DNA from 4 places in the Pantoea sp. PA1 genome. Region 4 is predicted to be linked to each of the others. Evidence: predicted binding sites of a transcription regulator. Region 4 holds the regulator's gene; each other region holds the start of a gene.
The links. Region 4 encodes CRP, which controls carbon source genes, mostly activating them, when cyclic AMP is high. Its sites were predicted from a motif close to ATGTGANNNNNNTCACAT; they were not measured.

Region 1 (3,113 bases), on a different contig from region 4:
ATGAAAAAGACTACCAGGGGGAGAAAGTCGAGTAACTGCTTCATAGTGATTCCCGTCAGGGTTGCATGCCAGTGCGCCCGCAGGCGCACCGTCCGTCAACGTAACAGCATATAGAGCCGATAGAGATAGATGATCAACAGGGCTGAAACCAGATTGCCGGCCGCGGTAAAAATGACCGACGAAACATTCAGCGGCAGCACGGTCAGCGAAGCGAAAAAGAGCATCACGACCACTTTCGCCAGCAGCCAGAGCAGGATGGCGGGGGCGATCAGCTTCACGTTCTTCCAGGCCATGCGCATGCTGGCGCGCATGGCGGCAAACACGCCCATCTTCTCACTGGCAAGCATCACCGGCGCCAGTGACAGCAGGATCGTCAGCAGAATACCGGGGACGACCAGCACCATAAAGCCAAGCTGGGCCACCAGCGTCATCAGAAAGGTCAGCAGCAGCAGTCTGGGCAGCAGCGGCGCAGAAGTCCCGATAGCCCGCAAAGCGCTGACCCGCTGACCGGAAGAGACCATCGGAATCAGGCAGAGCATGCCGCCCAGCAGCAGCGTGTTACCCAACAGCGCAGCGAAGGTGCTGGCAGCCGAAGCCCGCAGCAGAACCTGCTGCTGTTCCGGCGACATGCTCTGCACTATCTCAAACAACGATCTGGCACTGTCGTCACCCTGCTGCAGAATGGCCATCTCATCGACACCAGGCGTCAGCACATGCACCAGCATGACGGTGATAAAAGCGGTCAGCAGCGACAGCAGCAGCAGGGTAGCCAGCTGATGTCGCGCAAAATTTCCAGTGTCACGGTATAACGAGCTTGCCGTGATAGACATGTACACTCCTTGGAGGAACCGGGTTAATTAACCCGGCGATTGTACATGTTCTGGCAGCTCACGGGCACCCGCTGTGGCATAACTTTCTGTCACGACAGGTAAAGATGGCGAAAAAAGCGGGGGAAGGCCATAGCGGGCGCGGGCCCGATCGCAGGCTTCGTTGTGAATGCCGCCTTCTCCTGACAGCGAGAACTCCCGACAGGGAGTGGGACGCTGTTCATAGATTCCGCATGAAACGCATCCGCCGATCTCTCCCTGCAGGGCGACACAGCGCGGGGTGCGATCGTTGGTGCCCCGCATGTTACGCATGAGCAGGCTGAGCGGCTCGGTCAGGTCGGTCGGCACCAGACCGCCCGCATCGTCGGCTTCCGCCCAGTAAAATGAGACGCGAAAATGGGCGCAGCAGGCGCCACAGCTGATACAAGGATTTAATGTGTCACTCATTTGATCACCCGCCCCTCCCGAGGCATCGAACCAAAATCAACCAGGAAGAGAAGCAAAATAGGGCCGCCGGAATTTTTCAGCAAGGGGAATTTGCGGGCGCCGAAGCGTGCCGAAATTGATCTAAATCAATTCATTGTTTTTTAAGCAATTTATCTGAAGCGTTCAGAGTGCAATTTCCTGTAAATCGCGTTAAATAACTGCCAGCAAAAAAATGATAATCCCCCGCGACATCAACATTAAGCAAAGGAGTGATAATGAAACTGGCAAAATGCGCGATGCTGCTGGCGCTGGCTTTACCCCAGCTGGCGATGGCCCATGAAGCAGGCGACTTCTTTATGCGTGCCGGCAGTGCAACCGTACGCCCCACCGAAGGCTCCGATAATGTGTTAGGCATGGGGGAGTTCAGCGCCTCCAACGACACGCAGCTCGGCCTGACCTTTACCTATATGGCGACGGACAATATCGGGGTGGAACTTCTCGCCGCCACGCCGTTCCGTCACAAAGTGGGTCTTGGCCCGACCGGCACGCTGGCTACCGTGCGCCAGTTACCGCCGACGCTGATGGCGCAGTACTACTTCTTCGACAGCAAAAGCAAAGCCCGTCCCTACGTGGGCGTGGGCGTCAACTACACCACCTTCTATGATGCCGATTTCAACCAGACCGGTCGCGACGCAGGCCTGACCGATCTCAGCGTCAAGGATTCGTGGGGCGTGGCGGGTCAGGTCGGCCTGGATTATCAGATCAACCGCGACTGGATGCTGAATGCGTCGGTGTGGTACATGGATATCGACACGGAAGTGAAGTTTAAAGCGGGAGGCGAGCAGCAGAACATCAATATGCGCATCGATCCGTGGGTCTTCTTCTTCGGGGCAGGTTACCGCTTCTGATGAGAAAAAGGCCGCTGATTCAGCGGCCTTTTTTGTGTCTGTAACAACGTTATTTAATCTGCATGTTGTTCACGACAGATTTCACGCCCGGTACGCTGCGCGTCACCTGAACAGCACGATTAGCCATTTGTGGCGATGACACAAAACCGCTCAGCTGAACTTTACCCTTAAAGGTTTCTACGTTGATTTCAGTCGATTTCAGCGAGTCATCCTTCAGCAGTTCACCTTTCACTTTCGTGGTCACAACGGTGTCATCGATGTAGCCACCGGTTCCCTCTTTGGTTGCCGTTGGCGCACAGGCGCTCAGTGTCAGCGCAACCACACCCGCCAGTACAGCACCTGTCAGCAGTTTAACGAATTTCATTGCTTTCTCTCCCTGTCACAAAATGGATGCGACGTTACCGTAACGGCGCTTTGTCATTGTGGTGCAGATTCTGAAAAAAGGGCAAATGGCGGAATGAAAAAAAAGGAAACAAATCATGCCTTATCGCGTGATAAGGCATGCTGACAGGATTAACGACTGGCGGCTTTCAGGCGACTGACAAAGTTCTTCAGTTCGCTCAGCATCACGTCCGGCTCGGCGTGGTGCTTCTCAATGATTCTGACAATGGCGGAACCGGAGATGGCCCCGGCTGCACCGGCGGCAATCGCTTCCTTCACCTGCTCAGGTTCTGAGATACCAAAGCCCTGCAGTGGCGGAGCGGCATGGTATTCGCGCAGCTTGTCGATCAGGTGCTGTAGCGGCAGGCTGGCACGGTTTTCAGCCCCGGTCACCCCGGCACGTGACAGCAGGTAGGTATAGCCCCGGCCGTGCGACGCGATCTCACGCAGCAGCGTATCGCTGGCATTGGGTGGACAGATAAAGATAGGGGCCACGCCGTGACGCAGCGCCGCCTGGCGGAACGGCGCCGACTCTTCAACCGGCACATCGGCGACCAGAACCGAATCGACA
Region 2 (3,113 bases), 190 kb from region 4:
ATCAGAAGGGTATCCGGATCGACGAGTTTCATGCCGTTCGGTTCGCCATCATATTGCACGACGAGATCCCAGTTGCCGGCCATATCGACCCGGAATATCCGGCCATACGGGATATCGGTCAGGTACAGACAACCGGAAGGGTGCCAGACCGGCCCTTCCAGGAATGAGTCGGTAAGCTGTCCTCCGCGATTGGCGGCAGCCCAGACATTGTTGCGATCAGGGGAACGAAAGTGGTCGGGCAGCCGGGTAAAAATTGATGTCTCCCTGACATCCGCCTGCGTCAGATAAGTCATAGAATAGTGTCCTTTTCAGTGAATCCCTTAACCCGGCTGACACAATCCGTGCGCACGTGTGCGTCTCTGCGGTGAATCAGCGGTGTCTCATCAGCGAACATAGCCTGCCTCACAGTCTGTTTTACTGAGTAAAACTCAGGTGTACATGATGAAATCACTATATCGACGACACTGGCGCTGATGCCAGTGTTATGAGCTTGTTTATTATGTAAACAAGATATCACTCACAATTCGCGCAAACGTGTCCGGGCAGGATCAGAAACCGCAGACCGGGAAGCGGAGGCATCAGTCGGAGAGAGAAAGGCGGGTATGCCTGGAGGGTTTAAAGCCGGGTGAGGATAATTGCCTGCTGGCGGTGCTGGCTGCATGTGTGGGTAAGCGCAAAACAGGTTTTTGTGGTCTGACAGATGTGCTGGAACTTAGGGCCGGTTGAGTGCGAAAGGATGATTTGTCCTTTAGTTATATAACTGACGTATACAGATGCAAAGTCGCCGATGAGCTGTGCATTTCTGGTCATCATCATTCACAGTAAAGGTATATGGTTAAATAACGCCCTACTAGAATCACCCCCACTGAGGAGGATCGCACATGTTTGAAGGGTTTATGCATACGCAAATCAGCCTTTCAGAAGCAGTGCTCAATGTACGCTATGGGGGGAATGGGCCACCTGTTCTCTTATTGCATGGTCATCCAAGGACCCATGTAACATGGTCAAAAGTGGCTCCGGAGCTAGCCAGATTATTTACGGTCATATGTCCTGATTTGCGGGGATTCGGCAAATCATCAAAACCCGCTGATCAACCCAACCATGCAGGTTCTTCTAAAAGAGCTAAAGCAAAAGATTGTATCGAGTTGATGAGTCAGCTTGGTTTTGAACAATTTGCAATTGTCGGACATGACAGAGGAAGTTATACAGCTTACAGAGCTGCTCTTGACTATCCAGAGCGAATCACACGGCTTGCCGTACTTGATTGCATTCCGATACTTGAAGCGCTCAACCGATGTAATGAAAAGTTTGCCCGACAGTGGTATCACTGGTTTTTCTTTGCTCAGCCTGAAAAACCGGAGCGGGCAATACTGGCCGATCCTGACAAATGGTATGGAGGCCAGCCCGAAACAATGGGTGATGATGAATATCTTGAGTTCAGACAAGCTATTCATGATCCGGAGGTCATACATGGGATGCTCGAAGACTATCGTGCGGGCCTTAGCATTGATAAAGAACATGAGCTTCAGGATCGTCAGAGAGGAAGGCTGATCAAATGTCCGACGCTCTGTTTATGGTCTCAATATGATGATCTTGAGGATTTGTATGGCGACGTCGTAGGTATATGGAAAACGTGGGCGCAAGACGTTCATGGTAAATCGATAGCTTGTGGTCACCACATGGCAGAGGAAGCACCAGAAGAAGTCACAGCTGAACTGCAGCGTTTTCTGCTACAACCTGAAAACACCTCAGGCGCAGAAAAAGGGAATTAAATCAGCGGAAGCAAAACAGAGAGGTGATAATCACCGGTCGATCCCTGACCGCGATTATCGAGGGTTTCCTGCGGGGTGCTCAGGACATGGCACCCGGCGGTACGTGTTTGAACGTCTCAACGTAAGCACGGAACACGTATTTGAAAATGCGTTTCATGGAGCACCTGATTCAAATTAAGTTGAAGATATACTGAAAAAGTATAACTTCTGTGCGTTTTAACAGCAAATAAATTTGAACCGGATCACAAAACTACGGCTTCAGGCGCCATAAAACCTACGCGGTGTAGCCGAGATGCTGCAGCAGAATGGTGGAACCAACGGCAATTAAGACGAGGCCACCGAGCACTTCCGCCCATTTACCCAGCACCGGACCAATAAAGCGCCCGACCAGGACACCGGTCGTCGCCATTACCGTGGTCGCGGCACCAATCGTCAGCGCGGTGGTGATGATGTTCACCTGTAAAAAAGCCAGGCCAACGCCGACCGCCAGCGCATCAAGGCTGGTGGCTACCGCAGTGGTCGCCAGTACCACAAAGCCGTGGCTTTTTGGCGCTTCACAGGGTTCGGCGACCGCGGTCTGACGGAAGCCTTCCATCATCATACGGCCACCCAGGAACGCCAGCAGTATAAACGCGACCCAGTGGTCCCACGCCATGATGTAACGGCTGGCTGCCAGGCCGAGTGCCCAGCCAATCAGCGGGGTCAGTGCTTCAATAGAGCCGAAAATCAGACCGGTGCGCAGCGCTTCTTTAAAACCAGGACGATGCAGCGTCGCACCTTTGCCCAGCGCAGCAGCAAATGCGTCCATCGACATACCCAGCGCAAGAATTAACGTAGCAATAAAGGTCATGATTTATTCACCTGGGGCGAAAAAGCGGCTAATCACGCTGAATTCACCACACAAAGCGTTCAGTTATGAAAAAGTGCGCGCAGTCTACCATGCAAACCCGCAGATAAAAAGACAGCAAAATCAGGGATTTAAGTATAGCAAAGGCTATAACTCTTATCTTCCGCTATGAATGGACCTAAGTCGATGGTGGCAAAGCGTTTTCTGGCCACTCTGAGTGCCTGAATCCCCGCTCCATTCGCCTTTGCGCCTGATGCCGCCATTGAACCGCGCGGCCAATTACCGGAAAATGCCGGGCTGATAATGATGGGATACCGGTAATGAATAACCCTTTTGAAACGTTGATCGTGCCTGGTGGCATTCTGCTGCTGGGTTTTCTCTCGGCGCTGCTGCTGCCCGCCCCCGCCTTCAGCCTGACCGTGGCGCAGCATCTGCTGCAGTTGTTCCATCTGCAGGATCTTAATCAGCTTTACACGGTCGTGTTCTGCATCTGG
Region 3 (3,113 bases), on a different contig from region 4:
GCAACGCCGGGGACGACCTTACCGAAATTATCGGTGTTAACCAGACCGTCCAGCAGGTTGTGAATAATATTGGATTCCGGCACACCTTCGGTTTTATGGGGATCCAGCGAAGAGACTTCACTGCCATTGTTAATCACAATCTGTTGCTGCGCGGCCAGCGTCGTTCCGGGGGGAACCGTGGCGGCATAAGCCGGCGTAAACGCTATTAACAGTGCGGCGAGAGTCAGCCGCTGTTGCTGCACATTCATCATCCCAGTCATCCGAAACGCCAACCTTTTTTAAGTAACCCGACAGGCTTAAGCAAAAAGCGTTCTCACTTTGCACTTTCGGAGAAAAAAATTCACGCTGGGCCAGAAATTATCAGAAGCCATCAGAGGGCGCCAAAGTAAAATAGCTAAAATGTTAACTAATTCTCTTTTATCACGAGTTGTCACGCAGCGGAAGTGTTAATTTTCGACCTGAAAATATCATATCGATATGAAAAATAGGCGTTTTAGTCGGAAACCCTGTGCAGACGTGCTTTGCATCATGAATACGCACGGTTTTTGGCACTTATCTTCCAAAGTCGGCATCTGGCGTGAGGAAAATCCAGCCTGATGGCTCTCAGGCGGGCATTTATGAGGGAGGAAAGAAACAAAACAGAAGAATATGGTGTGAAAATCGTGACATTATTTCGCTGACAAAAATCTGTGAACCGGCCAGCAGTAATGAAATTTATAATCGACTGAATCTTTTAAGCGTGACGAATAATTGCATTGCAATGGTGCAATAAAACCGTCGATTGCACCATTACGGATCAGGTTTACGCTTCGCTGCCTGAAATAAGTGAGGCGTTAATTGAGCAGTCCGGGAAATATAGACTTCAGGCCGGTAACAACAAACTCAATACCCAGGGCCATCAGTAACAGTCCCATGATGCGGGTAATAACGTTAATGCCGGTCTGTCCCAGTATCCGCACCATTAAAGGCGCGGCCCGAAACAGCAGCCAGCAACATAAGGCAAAAATGGCAATCGCCAGCGTAAAGCCCAGCAGGTTAAGCCAGCTGTGATAGCGCGTGCTCCAGACAATCGTCGAACTGATGGCACCCGGACCGGCCATCAGGGGCAGCGCCAGAGGCACCACGCCAACGCTTTCACGAATGGCCGTTTCTGACTTCTCCTGTTTGTTCTGCTTATCCTCGCCCAGCTTGCCACTGATCATCGACATCGCAATGGTCACGACCAGAATCCCGCCCGCAATGCGGAACGAGTCAATCGAGATGCCAAACACCCGCAGAATCGCATCGCCGAGGAACAGCGAGGTCCAGAGGATAATGGCCACCGCCAGATTGGCGGTTAAATTCGTTTTATTGCGTTCAGCTGCCGCCTGATAGCGGGTCATACTGATGAACACCGGAATAATGCCGACCGGATTAACCAGCGCGAACAGCCCGACAAAGAATTTTATATAGCCTGAAAGATCTAACAGTGCAGGGTTCACGACATGGCTCCGTAACGCAGGGGGGAAATCGCGCCTAATGTAAGTGAAAAGCGGCACAGACGCCAGATGCATACGCCGCTATTTATGCCACTTAAGGCGGAACCCATAGCGGATTCCCCCAGTGTTCCGAATGAGACTGGATTTTGTCGCTATGGCCAGCCGACTTACATGGTGCAAACAGATTCGAAACAAGGTGGCGCAAAAAGCCCGGCTGAAAGGTGTCAGCTTGGGGTTAAATTGATCTGCATCAAAATTACCCTACCCCAAACCAGGTAATCTTTTCGTAACGGAAGTATTAGCAGTCTCAATGAAAATCAGACGGACTGCCTGACAAGACTCTTTCAGTAAACATTTGAAAATCCATGCATTTCGGGCCGATCGGACGCGTTATGACAGCGTGACTATACTCAGGGCGCAGGATTGTTTACTAAAAAAGTTTAACTTCCTCAGGAGAACACCATGGCCGTTACGAATGTCGCTGAACTCAATGCACTGGTTGAACGTGTAAAAAAAGCCCAGCGTGAATATGCCAATTTTTCTCAACAGCAGGTCGACGCCATTTTCCGTGCCGCCGCCCTCGCCGCCGCAGACGCCCGCATTCCTCTCGCCAGAATGGCCGTTGCCGAATCCGGCATGGGCATTGTCGAAGACAAAGTCATTAAAAACCATTTTGCGTCAGAATATATCTACAACGCCTATAAAGATGAAAAGACCTGCGGTGTGTTAGCCACCGATGACACCTTCGGCACCATCACTATCGCCGAACCTATTGGTCTGATTTGCGGTATTGTGCCGACGACTAACCCCACCTCTACCGCCATCTTTAAAGCGTTAATCAGCCTGAAAACCCGCAACGGTATTATCTTCTCGCCACACCCCCGTGCCAAAGATGCCACCAACAAAGCGGCGGACATCGTGCTGCAGGCTGCCATTGCAGCCGGTGCGCCAAAAGATATTATCGGCTGGATCGATGCCCCCTCTGTTGAGCTGTCAAACCAGCTGATGCACCACCCTGACATTAACCTGATCCTCGCCACTGGCGGTCCGGGCATGGTGAAAGCGGCCTACAGCTCCGGTAAACCCGCCATCGGCGTCGGTGCCGGTAATACGCCAGTGGTGATTGATGAAACCGCCGACCTGAAACGGGCCGTCGCCTCGATTCTGATGTCCAAAACCTTTGATAACGGGGTGATCTGCGCCTCGGAACAGTCGGTCATCGTGGTTGATGCGGTCTACGACGCAGTGCGTGAGCGTTTTGCCAGCCACGGCGGTTACCTGCTGCAGGGCGCGGAGCTGAGCGCAGTGCAGAATATCATTCTGAAAAACGGCGGTCTGAATGCCGCCATCGTCGGCCAGCCCGCGTTCAAAATTGCGGAGATGGCAGGCATCAGCGTGCCACCCAGCACCAAAATCCTGATTGGTGAAGTGAAACTGGTGGACGAATCTGAGCCCTTTGCCCATGAAAAACTTTCGCCAACCCTCGCAATGTACCGGGCGAAAGATTTCAACGACGCGGTAGATAAAGCAGAAAAACTGGTCGCCATGGGCGGTATCGGCCACACCTCGTGCCTCTATACCGACCAGGATAACCAGACCGAACGTGTGCACTACTTTGGCGACAGGATGAAAACC
Region 4 (3,113 bases):
CATGCCGCCAAAGGCGATCAGACAGCCCATCAGCGTATCCATCAGTCGCGGCAGCAGAAACTGCGCGCCATTCAGTGAGAGGAGCTGCAGCGAGTAAACCGCGGTGACCGTAAAGCCAATCATCGACCAGCCATAAAACTGACGGGTAAAGCGATAGCTGATAAAGGTAATCGCCAGCATCACCAGCAGGACGACAGGTTCCGGCACCGCCAGACGCAGTGTGGCCGCCGCGACCACCAGACCGGCAAAGGTGCCGAGCGCACGGTGCTGGATACGGACGCGGGTGGCGCTGTAGCCGTTCTGGCTGACGAACATGATCGTCATCAGAATCCAGTAGGGCTTAGGGATGTTGAAGAAGAGCGCCAGCGCGCTGCCCAGCATCAGCATGACCGCAAAGCGACCGGCAGTGCGCAGCGCTGAGGAGCGAAATGAGAGGTAGCTGCGCAGCGCCGGGAGCAGCGGCAGACGGCGCTGGCGGTCAGCCATCAGGTCGCGCTGGTAAAGCGGTTTCTGGGTGCGCAGCACCCGCGCAATGCGGTTGAAGTGATAAAGGCAGAAGTGGCCCACCGGATTGTCGGGATGCTGACGGGCGATCTTCTCCAGCGCGCCAAGCTGTTTATCCATCGCAAAACGATCGGCTAACTGGTGGTAGAGAATGGTATCGGCCAGCACCCGCAGCCGGGCTGAGATGGTTTTGGCGTTCCAGCGGATCACCGCTTCAGCATGGCTCTGCTCAACCAGTTTCTGCACCTCTTCCGGCCGGTGCAGGCTGACCGAGATGTGCTCCTGCAGATCCAGCGCCACCTGAAAGGCGCGCGTCAGCCGTTTATGGCTATTGTCGCGGCTCGCCGACAGCATATGCATCTGCTGATAACAGGTGTTGATCAAATCGACCACTTTCTGCTGGCGAGCCAGCAGCGGCGGCAGCGCCTTCTCCGGATCGGTCAGCTGCGTCAGCAGGGTATATTTGGCGTCGCAGTAGTTCGCCAGCTCGCGGTAGATCAGACTCAGGCTTTCGCGCATCGGCTGCTCTTTCCACAGCCAGAACCAGAACCAGTTAAACACGCCATACCAGAGGGTGCCGCCGATATAGAGCAGCGGCGGCACATAGATGGGCATGCGGCCCGTCAGGCTCAGGGTAAAAATAGCGGCGATGAGGGTGCCGGAGAGCAGGCGGCCATGCAGCGGGCTGATCTCCCCGGTGACACCCAGCAACAGGGGCATCGCAAACAGGATTAGCGGCAGCGGAACCGCATGCAGGGTAAGCCACTGGATCAGGAAGCTGCCAAGCGCAAACAGGCTGCCGCCCACAATCAGACGTTTGAAGAAGCGTTTATGCGGGGTATCGAGACCGGCAATGTTGCAGCAGGCGGGGACTAACGAGAACAGCAGACCTTTTTGCAGGTCGCCAGCCAGCCAGCCCAGCGCGACCGGCAGGCAGAGCACCAGCGTTTGCCGCAGGGCATAGTTCACTTCAGGGTGATAAATAATTCGACGCCACATCGGCTCAGCACAAACAATAACGGCGTGATGCGAACATCACGCCGTGGATGACAGGAATTAGCGGGTGCCGTAAACGACGATGGTTTTACCGTGTGCAGAGATCAGATTCTGATCTTCCAGCATCTTCAGAATACGGCCCACGGTTTCGCGTGAACAACCTACAATCTGGCCAATTTCCTGACGGGTAATTTTAATTTGCATGCCGTCGGGATGCGTCATGGCATCTGGCTGTTTCGCCAGATTAAGCAGAGTCTGTGCAATGCGTCCGGTCACGTCGAGGAAAGCGAGGTTACCCACTTTTTCTGACGTCACCTGCAGGCGACGCGCCATCTGCGATGAGAGTCGCATCAGGATGTCAGGGTTCACCTGAATCAGCTGGCGGAATTTCTTGTAGGAGATTTCCGCCACTTCGCACGCGCTTTTAGCACGAACCCAGGCGCTGCGCTCCTGACCTTCTTCAAACAGGCCAAGCTCGCCGATGAAATCCCCCTGATTCAGGTAGGAAAGAATCATCTCTTTGCCTTCTTCATCTTTAATCAGAACCGCGACGGAACCTTTCACGATGTAGTAAAGCGTTTCAGCTTTTTCACCTTGGTGAATCAGCGTACTTTTGGATGGATACTTGTGAATATGGCAATGGGACAGGAACCATTCGAGTGTAGGGTCTGTTTGCGGTTTGCCGAGAACCATTCGCTATTATCCTCTGTTGTAATCGTGCCCAAAATACAGGGGGCAGTTTTCCCTGTCAGGCGGTGAAAGCTTCAAGCGTTTCCTTTTCAGGAAATTATTCGGGCCGCATCAGGCGCAGTGCGCATCATTCTTCCCGGCTTCGCCATCGGGTGACGAAAAATATTTTCAGCTCTGTTTGTAGCACAGCTTTTGCCGACTGTCTTCTGTTGTCTCGCTTCAGCTAAGGGCGGATTTCTCTGGATTGCTGTTTATCAGGCGAAAGCGTACTCTGGCGACAAAACAGCGTATTCCGGAGCAAAAATCATGCAGGCAAGAGTGAAATGGGTAGAAGGGATGACATTCCTTGGTGAGTCATCCTCCGGCCATCAGATCCTGATGGATGGCAATTCAGGGGATAAAGCGCCCAGCCCAATGGAGATGGTGCTGATGGCGGCGGGCGGATGCAGCGCGATCGATGTGGTATCAATTCTGCAAAAAGGCCGCAACGATGTGGCTGATTGTGAAGTAAAACTGACCTCAGAACGTCGTGAAGAGGCGCCGCGAATCTTTACGCACATCAACCTGCATTTTATCGTGAGTGGCAAAGCACTCCAGGATAAAGCGGTCTCACGCGCGGTGGATCTTTCTGCTGAAAAATATTGCTCGGTGGCCATCATGCTGGGGAAAGGGGTGACGATGACGCACAGCTATGAGGTGGTTGAGCTGTAATAGCCGCAGGTTTTTTTAAAGTTGCTGGCAGTCCGGTGTGAGGCCGTGCCTGGATGGGGGAATTCACTTTGAGACTGTGCCTGCGCAGAAAACCGGGTCGGATCGATTTGTGGTGGTTCGCTGTCAGGCCGTGCCTGCGCAGGAAACCGGGTCAGATCGGAAAGTCGCTTGAGCCAATCCATGGCCGCTCGGCCCGCGCGATTACGCACCTC

Region 1: ompW (outer membrane protein OmpW) is a predicted target of CRP. The motif match lies at 1,388-1,405, and genes of this name have one in related genera.
Region 2: azuC (stress response protein AzuC) is a predicted target of CRP. The motif match lies at 2,003-2,020, and genes of this name have one in related genera.
Region 3: adhE (bifunctional acetaldehyde-CoA/alcohol dehydrogenase) is a predicted target of CRP. The motif match lies at 1,717-1,734, and genes of this name have one in related genera.

Annotation. Positions count from the first base shown of each region.
Region 1 covers NZ_JBXGEE010000001.1:1,313,730-1,316,842, reverse strand. The annotation lists gene AC1V0D_RS06425 (septation protein A) at 1-44, opposite strand, end outside; gene AC1V0D_RS06420 (YciC family protein) at 96-830, opposite strand; gene AC1V0D_RS06415 (YkgJ family cysteine cluster protein) at 858-1,274, opposite strand; gene ompW (outer membrane protein OmpW) at 1,529-2,161, shown strand; gene AC1V0D_RS06405 (BON domain-containing protein) at 2,211-2,525, opposite strand; gene trpA (tryptophan synthase subunit alpha) at 2,675-3,113, opposite strand, start outside.
Region 2 covers NZ_JBXGEE010000005.1:208,497-211,609, forward strand. The annotation lists gene AC1V0D_RS18535 (SMP-30/gluconolactonase/LRE family protein) at 1-293, opposite strand, end outside; gene AC1V0D_RS18540 (alpha/beta fold hydrolase) at 882-1,772, shown strand; gene azuC (stress response protein AzuC) at 1,852-1,929, opposite strand; gene mntP (manganese efflux pump MntP) at 2,047-2,622, opposite strand; gene AC1V0D_RS18555 (DUF1158 domain-containing protein) at 2,940-3,113, shown strand, end outside.
Region 3 covers NZ_JBXGEE010000001.1:1,329,802-1,332,914, forward strand. The annotation lists gene AC1V0D_RS06500 (ABC transporter substrate-binding protein) at 1-251, opposite strand, end outside; gene AC1V0D_RS06505 (YchE family NAAT transporter) at 834-1,481, opposite strand; gene adhE (bifunctional acetaldehyde-CoA/alcohol dehydrogenase) at 1,941-3,113, shown strand, end outside.
Region 4 covers NZ_JBXGEE010000005.1:20,675-23,787, reverse strand. The annotation lists gene AC1V0D_RS17695 (YccS/YhfK family putative transporter) at 1-1,503, opposite strand, end outside; gene crp (cAMP-activated global transcriptional regulator CRP) at 1,561-2,193, opposite strand; gene AC1V0D_RS17685 (OsmC family protein) at 2,497-2,901, shown strand.